2 regions of the Marinomonas sp. TI.3.20 genome follow, and region 1 is predicted to be linked to the other one. Evidence: predicted binding sites of a transcription regulator. Region 1 holds the regulator's gene; the other holds the start of a gene.
What was found. The regulator LexA, encoded in region 1, represses DNA repair genes until DNA is damaged. The targets are predictions, from matches to a motif close to TACTGTNTANNTANACAGTA.

Region 1 (4,744 bases):
CGGCACTCCTGAGCGCATATTAAATCGGTGGAATTGGTTTAGGGCAGTCAATGTCGCCGAGGTAACAATAGCCCCAAAACACTTATCCCACAATTGCTGACGCAATGTATGGGCCGCTAAAATAGGTGAACCACCTAATTCAATATCCTGCTCCATACCTTGCCCTGTAACCACTAACCAGCGCGCGTTCGGTGGGTAATTCTGGTCATCGACCGCCGAGTATAAACGCCACAACTCAACACTTTGCTCTAAACGCCCCAATATAACGCCCAAAATTGGCTGCCAGGTTTCAGCAGTTTCCGGCGTCACACCCATCCCTTCGTTTTGCTTGGTTTTCTTGCATTCGTCCTGAATACTTTCAATATTATTGAAAAGCTTCTGATAGGAGGTCTGCAAACTATAGGCTAGCTGCCGTAACTCATCAGGAATAACACCAAACTCAAAACGATGCTGATTATTCTCTTGATCCAAGCCCAAGCCTTGAATATAAGGCGCTAAACCTTGCTGTGCGTACTGGATGAAATTGACAATACTTTGAATCTGTTGAGGAATTTTAAGCAACAACTGCCCTGTTAAGCTAACGTCATCGGTCAACTCTTGCTTTAAGTTCACTAGATTTTTTTCGAGCTGTCGCAACCAGGTAATACTTTGTTGCAAACGAACCTCGTGACGGAAATGGCCGATTGCCTTATCAGGCAAATGATGCCCCTCGTCGAAAACATAAATAGTTTCTTTCGGCGGCGTTAAAATTGCCCCACCACCAAGCGATAAATCAGCAAGCACTAAATCGTGGTTGGCAACAATCACATCCGCGTCTTCAATTTCACCGCGCGCTTTAAAAAACGGGCACGCAGAGTAATTAGCACAGTTGCGGTTAGTGCACTGCTGATGATCCGTAGTCAAGCGGCGCCAATCTTGATCCCTAATAATGCCAGACCAATTATCCTTGTCGCCGTCCCACTCACCCTTAGATAAAGCAACATCCATCTCTTGATAAAGCGCGGTGTTAATATCATCAGATTGAAGATGTTGTTCAAACAACCCAGCAAACATATCCTCTATACCTTGCTCTTCAGAACTCAGAAAACCTTCCAAGTTATTCAAACAAAGATAACGCCCACGCCCTTTTGCTAAGGTATATTTGAAACTTAATTCGGTATGCTCTAACAGATCAGGCAATTCTTTATGGAGAATTTGTTCTTGCAAGGCTACGGTTGCCGTTGAAATAATCAACTTTAAGCCACGCGCTTTTGCAATTGGAATCGCAGCCAGACAATAAGACAGTGTTTTACCCGTCCCCGTCCCCGCCTCAACAACGGCCACATGCTTTTCGTCTAACCGCTCACCTTCGCTCCCTTGCTTTATATTTCCCAAAGTACGGGCGATTGTGCCGATCATCTGACGCTGACCAACTCTAGGTTTATGGGACTTTGCTTCCAGCGAGGCTCGGTAAGCAAGGTGAATTTGTGTTTTTAGTTCATCTGAAAGCATTTAATTTATTGAGTATCTTGAATAATGCTGTATATAATAACAGTTACTGTATAAACAACCAGATGACGCTATGATTAAATTAACCAACAGACAATCTGACGTACTAGAAACCATTCGTGAATTTATTAGCGAAACAGGTTTTCCTCCAACTCGTGCAGAAATAGCCCATCGCCTAGGGTTCAAATCTCCCAATGCCGCTGAAGAACATCTAAAAGCCCTCGCTAAAAAAGGGGCCATAGAAATGCTTTCCGGCGCATCCCGTGGCATTCGCCTGCTTGAAGACCCTGCTTTAGCAGAAAAAGCGGATGCCGGATTACCCGTTATTGGCAAGGTCGCTGCTGGGTTTCCAATTTTGGCCCAAGAAAATGTCGCGTCTCATGTTAATGTTCCAGCCGCGATGTTTTCACCTAAGGCGGATTACCTTCTTTCCGTCTCTGGCACTAGCATGAAGAACATAGGCATCATGGAAGGAGACCTACTTGCTGTTCATAAGACGACAACTGTTCGTGACGGCCAAATTGTTGTTGCTCGAATAGGCGAAGAAGTCACTGTTAAACGATTTTTCCAAAAAGGCAGCTTAATTCGCTTAGTACCGGAAAATGAAGACTTTGACGATATCATTGTAGATTTAGAAAGCGAAGAGTTTGCTATTGAAGGACTTTCAGTAGGCGTCATACGCCAAACTATTTAAATCAGAACCTTCAGCCGAAAAGCCAAAAGGCGAAGCAAATGCTTCGCCTTTTTTAATGCAATATTTTAGGCCTTACATCCATATCTTCTGGATACTCCATGTCATCACCAAACGTTTCTTCTTCCGAATAAACAAAATCAATCCCTGCATGAAACATGCATTTTGCCAGTTCAAAATAACGTTCTTTAAGATAAGACTTAGTATCATCAGAAATTGTTAATGTTGCCAAGGGCTCTGCATTCTCGCCCTCTTCGCCAGCTGGACGCAATACAATATCGCCATTGTCCAGCTCAATAATTTCTAGATAGGATTCTTTCATATTTAATACTCTGAGGATTCTTCTCTAAAACGCAACACCAACTCCGTTAGCTTAGATAAAAACACATTAACCGATGCACCGTCATCGCCGCCACGACCAATCAAGTTTGCTTCATTGGCTTTAACAAACATGGAAGAGCGGCATTCAAATTGAACCAAATAAGCTTGCTCTAATTGATTTAGCCAAGAACCAGATTGCAAAGATAAGTCATGCAGTTCGACTAATACCGGCACGACAACATCTTTATCTTTAGCTTCTTTCAACAAACCGTCAAGTTGCAAACCAGAGGTTAGTTGGTAAGCCAAACCAACCTCCTGTAGCAATCCATTCAACGCACTGCGCAAATGAAAGATTGCGGCCCCTTCCAAACTTGCGCCAAGCCAAGAACCTGCATCTTCTTGACTTTGTCGAAGAAAACGGCGTGCTGAATCCAACTTTTGATTGGTTAAACTCGCTGGAGTTGCAGCACTCATTTCTTTTTCTTACCTTCTTCAACGACCCATTGCTTACCAACATAATAGGCTTTCCAACCCGTTGGCTTACCTTCTTCTTCAGTCATCACATACTGCTCTTTCGTCTTACGACTGTAACGAATAATGGTCGGACGACCTTCGTTATCCATAACTGGAGCATTAGAGAAAAAGTGATATTTAGGATCGATCTGCTCCATGTAAGGAAGCAATTCTTTCACCAGCGGTGCTCGAGTTTCTCGCTTACGCGGAAACTGACTAGCCGCTAAAAACAAACCCGTTGCACCATCACGTAAAACGTAATGATCTTCTACTTTTAAACAAGCTAGGTCAGGCATCGGAACTGGGTCCATCTTAGGTGGCGCCGCTTCCCCGCTCTTCAAAAGCTTGCGAGTATTTTTACAATCGTCGCTGGTACAACCAAAATATTTGCCGAAACGGCCTGTCTTAAGCTGCATTTCTGAGCCACATTTATCACACTCAAGTACAGGACCATCGTACCCTTTGATCTTAAATGTACCCTCTTCCACCGCATAACCAGAACATGTTGGATTGTTACCACACACGTGTAACTTACGGTGTTCATCCATCAAATAACTGTCCATGGCAGAACCACAAATATCACAACGTCGCTTATTGATCAGCGCTTTTGATTCTGCTTCATCGTCATCTACAGCAACTGCTTCATCACCACGAGTAAGGTTAATCGTCGCTTTACAACGCTCTTTTGGTGGTAACGCATAGCCAGAACAAGACATAAATACGCCTGTACTAGCAGTTCGAATTTGCATTGACCTTCCGCAAGTAGGACAAGCAATATCGGTTGGTGTTGGCTCATTCAGCATCATCCCATCTTCAGGATCTTCTGCTTTGGCTAAGACAGCACTAAAACCATTATAAAAAGCATTGAGTGCTTCAATCCAGTTCTCACGACCTTCTGCCACTGCATCCAACTGCTCTTCCATTTGTGCAGTAAAGCTATAGTTCATGAGGGAGTGAAAGCTATCCACCAATCTTTCAGTCACAATATCGCCCATTTTTTCAGCGTAAAAGCGACGATTCTCTACTCGAACGTAACCACGATCTTGGATAGTAGAAATGATTGATGCATACGTAGAAGGACGACCAATACCACGTTTCTCAAGCTCTTTTACTAAACTGGCTTCACCAAAACGCGCCGTTGGTTTAGTAAAGTGCTGCTCTGGCAATAATGCTTCTAGAGTGAGAGTCTCACCTTTAGCAACATCTGGAAGAATATTGTCTTCGCCTTTCTTAACCACACCTTGCATAGCACGAGTGTAACCATCAAAGCGTAAAATACGTCCTTTGGCTTTAAACTCATACTCACCACTTGTTACAGTGACAGTCGTAGATGTGTATTGCGCAGGCGTCATTTGACACGCCATAAACTGAGCACGGATCAATTCATAAAGACGATGCGCGTCTTTTTCCATGCTTAACAAATCTTCTTGGCGCACACTAACATCAGAAGGACGAATCGCTTCATGGGCTTCTTGAGCCCCTTCTTTACTGCTGTAGCGAATAGGTTCTTCAGGTAAGTATTTGTCGCCAAATTTCTCAGCAATATATCCGCGTAGCGCCTCTACAGCCTCTAAACTCAAGTTAGTTGAGTCTGTACGCATATAAGTAATGTAACCACCCTCATAAAGGCGCTGAGCCAACATCATGGTCTTTTTAACGCCATAACCAAGTCGAGTACTCGCGGCTTGTTGCAAGGTAGAAGTTATAAATGGTGCTGATGGCTTACTGCTT
Region 2 (4,744 bases), on a different contig from region 1:
GATATTTACTCTGTCGGTATCGGCTTGCGCGGTTGACCTTTGAACAATGTTTTAATTAAAAGCAAAGTAGCAACGTAGAAGTATGTGATGAGAAAAAGCACAACGATGATGTTGTCACTTAGATCCACATAGTGGTTATAAACAAATCTTCCCGCGTACATCCAAGCCATTAATAGGAGAGCAAACAAACCATTTTGCTTAGTCTTCGTAATTGAGTATTTCTTGGTAGTCAGTACGGCGGGGGTATCGGCACTTTCGGTGCGTGTAGACGAGCTGTGTTTCCTAGATAGCATCTGTGCGGCCTCAATTTATAGAGAATAGATTCAATTGATTTAAGTATTGTAATTCAATTAAAACAATTAAGTCTATTAATCATTAGGCCTTGATTAATCCCTTAGCTAATAACGCTTTTTCCATTGCATCCCTAGATGTAGCGGTAGATCTTCTTGAAGAGCCTCTCGATGTAGAGGTTCGACGAAATGCACCGGAGGTTACACCAGTCGTAAATAATTGATGTGCACGACTAAGCGCGCCGTGTCGTAATATTAGATGAGTCCTGCCGATTGCAACCGCATCTGCAGCGTCTTCTGTTATGTCTCGCAAGCTATAAATCATCTTTATCGTTGAGATAACATCGTCTTTTGTTGCCTTCGCATTAAGCGCGCCAATCTGTTTAACTTTGGTTGCGGGGTATTCATAAACATTTAAGGTTGCTTTGCTTATAGTGCAAATAAATGCCCCACGAGCCATGGACATTTTGATTGTGGAATCCGTATTTTTACCAAGGAATGCCTCTTCTATAGCGAACTCATCGATAGAATACTTACAGCAAATAGTTTCCACAAACTCACCTATTAGCCTAAGGCGTTCATAAATAGATGTCGTTGCACACTGTTTAGTTGGTTTGCTTATAACCACAGTGCCAAACTCAATAAGTTCATGCTGATCTCCATTTTCAAAACTAAAAACAGCAAATCCAAATTTTCTCGACCCAGGATCAATAGCTAAAAGATATTTTTTCAAAAAATACGAACCCCATTAGAAAATCAAAACGATATTTATCCACTCATACTTGAGCGCTTTTACAAATTTGTTAGCCAACGTCTATGTCAGGGTTTTTACGAGCTTCGGCAGTGCTGTAAACATAAGATGGATGAGCCAGTAGCGTTTTGTCCTTGTCTTTAAGAGAAACTAGTTTCAAATTCCTCTTTCTATACGTCACTTTAAATGGGTTGAGGTAACTATATCGACCAGCCAACCACACAGTTTGCCCAATGGAGAAATCCTTAGAGTTCTTTCCGGTACCTGTACTTTTAACCTCACTCAAATCCACTCCCATATCTAAGCAGCGAGAATTAAGCTCATCCTTTATTCGATCTGCCATGCCAGAAACATGGGCTTTATCTAATATTTTGTAGAACAACTTGCCGTGGGACTTAGCGGCATCCTCAGTATTTAAAATCACTTGTATTACATGAGAAAATTCATGGACTATTACCTGTGCAAGTGCTGTTAAGAGATTAAGCTCCCCACCAAAGTAACCACGCTGAAGGATTTCATTACCAGTTGTCCATAAGTGAATTTTCGATGAATCTAGGTGCGAAATTATCATTTTTTCACCATAGGTGAGCTGAATGTTAGAATCCGTAGGTCGACAGGATTTTACATTTGTGGCCTTTCCGTTTCCGACTTTAATCTTTAGCTCGCAGTTTGGCATTCTTTCACGAGCCCATTTTTGCCGTGGATTCCAGAGAATCTCTTTTGTGATTGCGCACATTATTTGTGCTACGCGACGTGTATTAACATTCATAACGCTGCTCATGGTCTCAATAGAATTAATGCGAGTAATTCAATTTATATCATTAACTTATTTAAATGATCAATATTACACATGAAGAGATTGCCTTAGATACTTTTACTGAAACCTTAACAAGCGGGTTTTTTATAGGTGAAGTAAGCTCCAATCAACATTACCGGTAAGCAGTACAGAAGAATGCCGATAGGAGTTTGCTGTGAGATCTGATCTATTAACCAGTAAATGCTTTGCGTTGCGTCTTTTGATTGAGAGATCATATTAAAATTATGTTTTAGGTATTTGGCAACAAAACTAAAAGATACCCACGTGAGAACCAGCCAGATAAACATATTATTTATTCCTGTATTTATAAAAAAATTTAGGGCATCAATTTTACGTTAAAGAATTGTTGTCATTCAAGGAACGGCCGAAATGGATGAGGTTATAGTCTTTTGGATCATTTTGGCGCACTGACATAGCGCCAAAATTATTCCCCTTAACAATACAAAAATCTTACTATACACTGTATAAATATCCAGCTTTTTAGGAGTGTTTATGCCGCTTAATGTCACCCAGAATAAACCCAACAATCTCGCTTTGCCGTCCTCTAATGTCAGGGTGTCCGCAGGCTTTCCCAACTACGCTAGTGAAATTGATCATGGATTATTGAGCATGGATGACCTTTGCGTACGAAACCCTAATAGCAGCTTTTACGTTCAAGTAGAGGGCAGTAGCATGGAAGACGCTGGGATACTAAATGGCGATTATTTGTGTGTCGATAGATCGGTTAGCGCGAAAGATAAAGATATTGTTGTTGCGGAGTTGAACGGTGATTTCACGGTAAAACAATTATTGATGAGGCCGGTATTAGGCTTAATGCCCCACAACAAAGCCTATAAATTCATCCCAATTACAGAAAATGATGAACTCATAATATCCGGTGTAGTTGTGGCTGTCGTGAGATCGATGTGGTGAGAAAGCCTTTATGTACTATCTCTTAGACGGCGACAACTTCTTTGCGTCGGTAGAGGTATTATACGCCCCTCATTTAAGACACAAAGAGCTTGTCGTTCTTTCATCAGCCGATGGCAATGTAGTCGCTCGATCCAAACTGGCCAAAAAAAATGGCGTTAAAATGGGCGTACCTTACTTTCAGATCAAAGATGAGTTTGAGGCTCGCGGTGGGGTCGCTCACGCCTCCAATTTCCCTTTGTATGCAAGATCCAGTGTTCAAGTAGCATGCGCCATAGAGAGCCTTCTTGGTCCGTGTGATCGCTATTCTATTGATGAGTCATTTGGTGTCTCGGATGGATTAGAAATAACGATCGATAAACACGGTGGTCATGAAGCCTACGCTCGTTTTATTAAAAACACCGTTCAACAGCAAACTGGAATAGCAATTAGCGTCGGCGTCGGGGCTACTAAAACATTAGCGAAAGCGGCGGCGTATGGCGCAAAAAAATATCCAGCAACAAAGGGCGTTGTGGCGATCGAAAGCCGCGAAAGACTTGAGAAGCTTTTGAAATTAATGCCAGTGGGCAATGTGTGGGGGATAGGACGCAAATTTGAAGAGAAATTGTTGGCCATGGGGATAAGCACGGCATGGGACCTTAAATCGTCTGATCAAGCTCGAATGCGAAAAGTGTTTGGTGTGACCTTGCAAAGAGTGATTGCAGAACTTAATGGAGAGGTATGCTTCGGCCTTGAGTTTGAGGCGCCAGCACAAAAGCAAATGGTATCGAGTAAAACCTTCACTGAGAGAGTCATGGATCAGGACATAATAAGAGGCCATTTGTCACAGCATGCTGAAAAGCTGGCCAGTAAACTGCGCAACAGGAAAGCTCAAGCTAAGCGACTCACTATTTTTATTCAAAATAGCCCCTTCGATAAGTCGGCCCCGTTTCGTTATCTAAGCCGGACCGCAGAATTTACTACACATTCCAACGACACATCAAAGTTTCATGCGGTGATTCATCAGCTGCTTATCGCGATATGGCAAAATGGTTTACGTTACTCAAAGTGCGGCGTAATGGTTTCGGAGCTGGTGGAACTCAAACATAAGCAACTAGGTTTATTTGACGAAAAAGAACCGCGCAACAAGGTAGAATTGATGAACATTTTAGATAAAATCAATGCTAAGCAAGCGTGCGGAGTGTCGTTCGCTAGCACATTCCTAAAACCACCAGCAATTCCGTCGGCAAAGTTGAGCCCCAATTATACGGGGAGTTGGAGTGAAGTACCCAAAGTGCATTAGTACACGGTTTAATTCTACAAGCTACATTGATCGCCTCATCCAAGATAACCCACACACCAACCAAACCCTAGTCAACACGCATATGCCAGAAGTCATGAGGTTACCAAATTCCTTAAGGGCCATAAGTCGTATCGCGATTATCAAGAGGCTAAGTTCGCTCACTACATGACACTGAAAGAGATATCGTTGAAATGACTTTGATCTATCGAATAGTAGCTTTCTTGAGTGGTGATATTGTTCACATTAGCGGGGCTTCTTAGCTTTCACGCTTTGAGCCCCGCTCTCTGTCCGTCGCTTGCACATAACGCTATGTAGTCTCTATCGATCAGTGACCAGTGACCAGTGTCGCCTCTAACGTCGTAATTAGTAATGCTTTCGCTTCAGATAGTGCTATTTATTTCTGGATGCGCGCTGTGTAGATAAAGTTTGTTTGTCATGACTTGGAGTCGCTGTTATGGATCGTTTGAAGTGACTCAGAGTCACTGATATCACCATCTTCCTCTTCTGGCTCTGGGCAGGTCCCCCACTTCGGCTCAAGACTTTCGTCCCATGCCGTAGCTCCGCTGTCAAAATCGTCTGGCTTCGTGGCAATCTTAGAAACACACCAGCTACTAAGATTTTGTTTGAAGCTTGAATCTGCAATCATACCTTCCATGTTTGATACACTGTCCACCATCCAATTACTGATGTTAATG

Region 2: the regulator LexA is predicted to act here: its motif matches at 2,317-2,336, upstream of V6259_RS12625 (LexA family protein).

Annotation. Positions count from the first base shown of each region.
Region 1 is NZ_JBAKAS010000020.1:17,038-21,781, forward strand. Features, by position in the region: gene dinG (ATP-dependent DNA helicase DinG) at 1-1,491, opposite strand, end outside; gene lexA (transcriptional repressor LexA) at 1,562-2,182, shown strand; gene V6259_RS16755 (hypothetical protein) at 2,235-2,501, opposite strand; gene V6259_RS16760 (DUF6586 family protein) at 2,504-2,974, opposite strand; gene topA (type I DNA topoisomerase) at 2,971-4,744, opposite strand, start outside.
Region 2 is NZ_JBAKAS010000012.1:32,545-37,288, forward strand. Features, by position in the region: gene V6259_RS12610 (hypothetical protein) at 6-293, opposite strand; gene V6259_RS12615 (crossover junction endodeoxyribonuclease RuvC) at 376-1,023, opposite strand; gene V6259_RS12620 (hypothetical protein) at 1,094-1,612, opposite strand; gene V6259_RS12625 (LexA family protein) at 2,351-2,770, shown strand; gene V6259_RS12630 (Y-family DNA polymerase) at 2,781-4,049, shown strand; partial or broken gene V6259_RS12635 (BspA family leucine-rich repeat surface protein) at 4,483-4,744, opposite strand, start outside.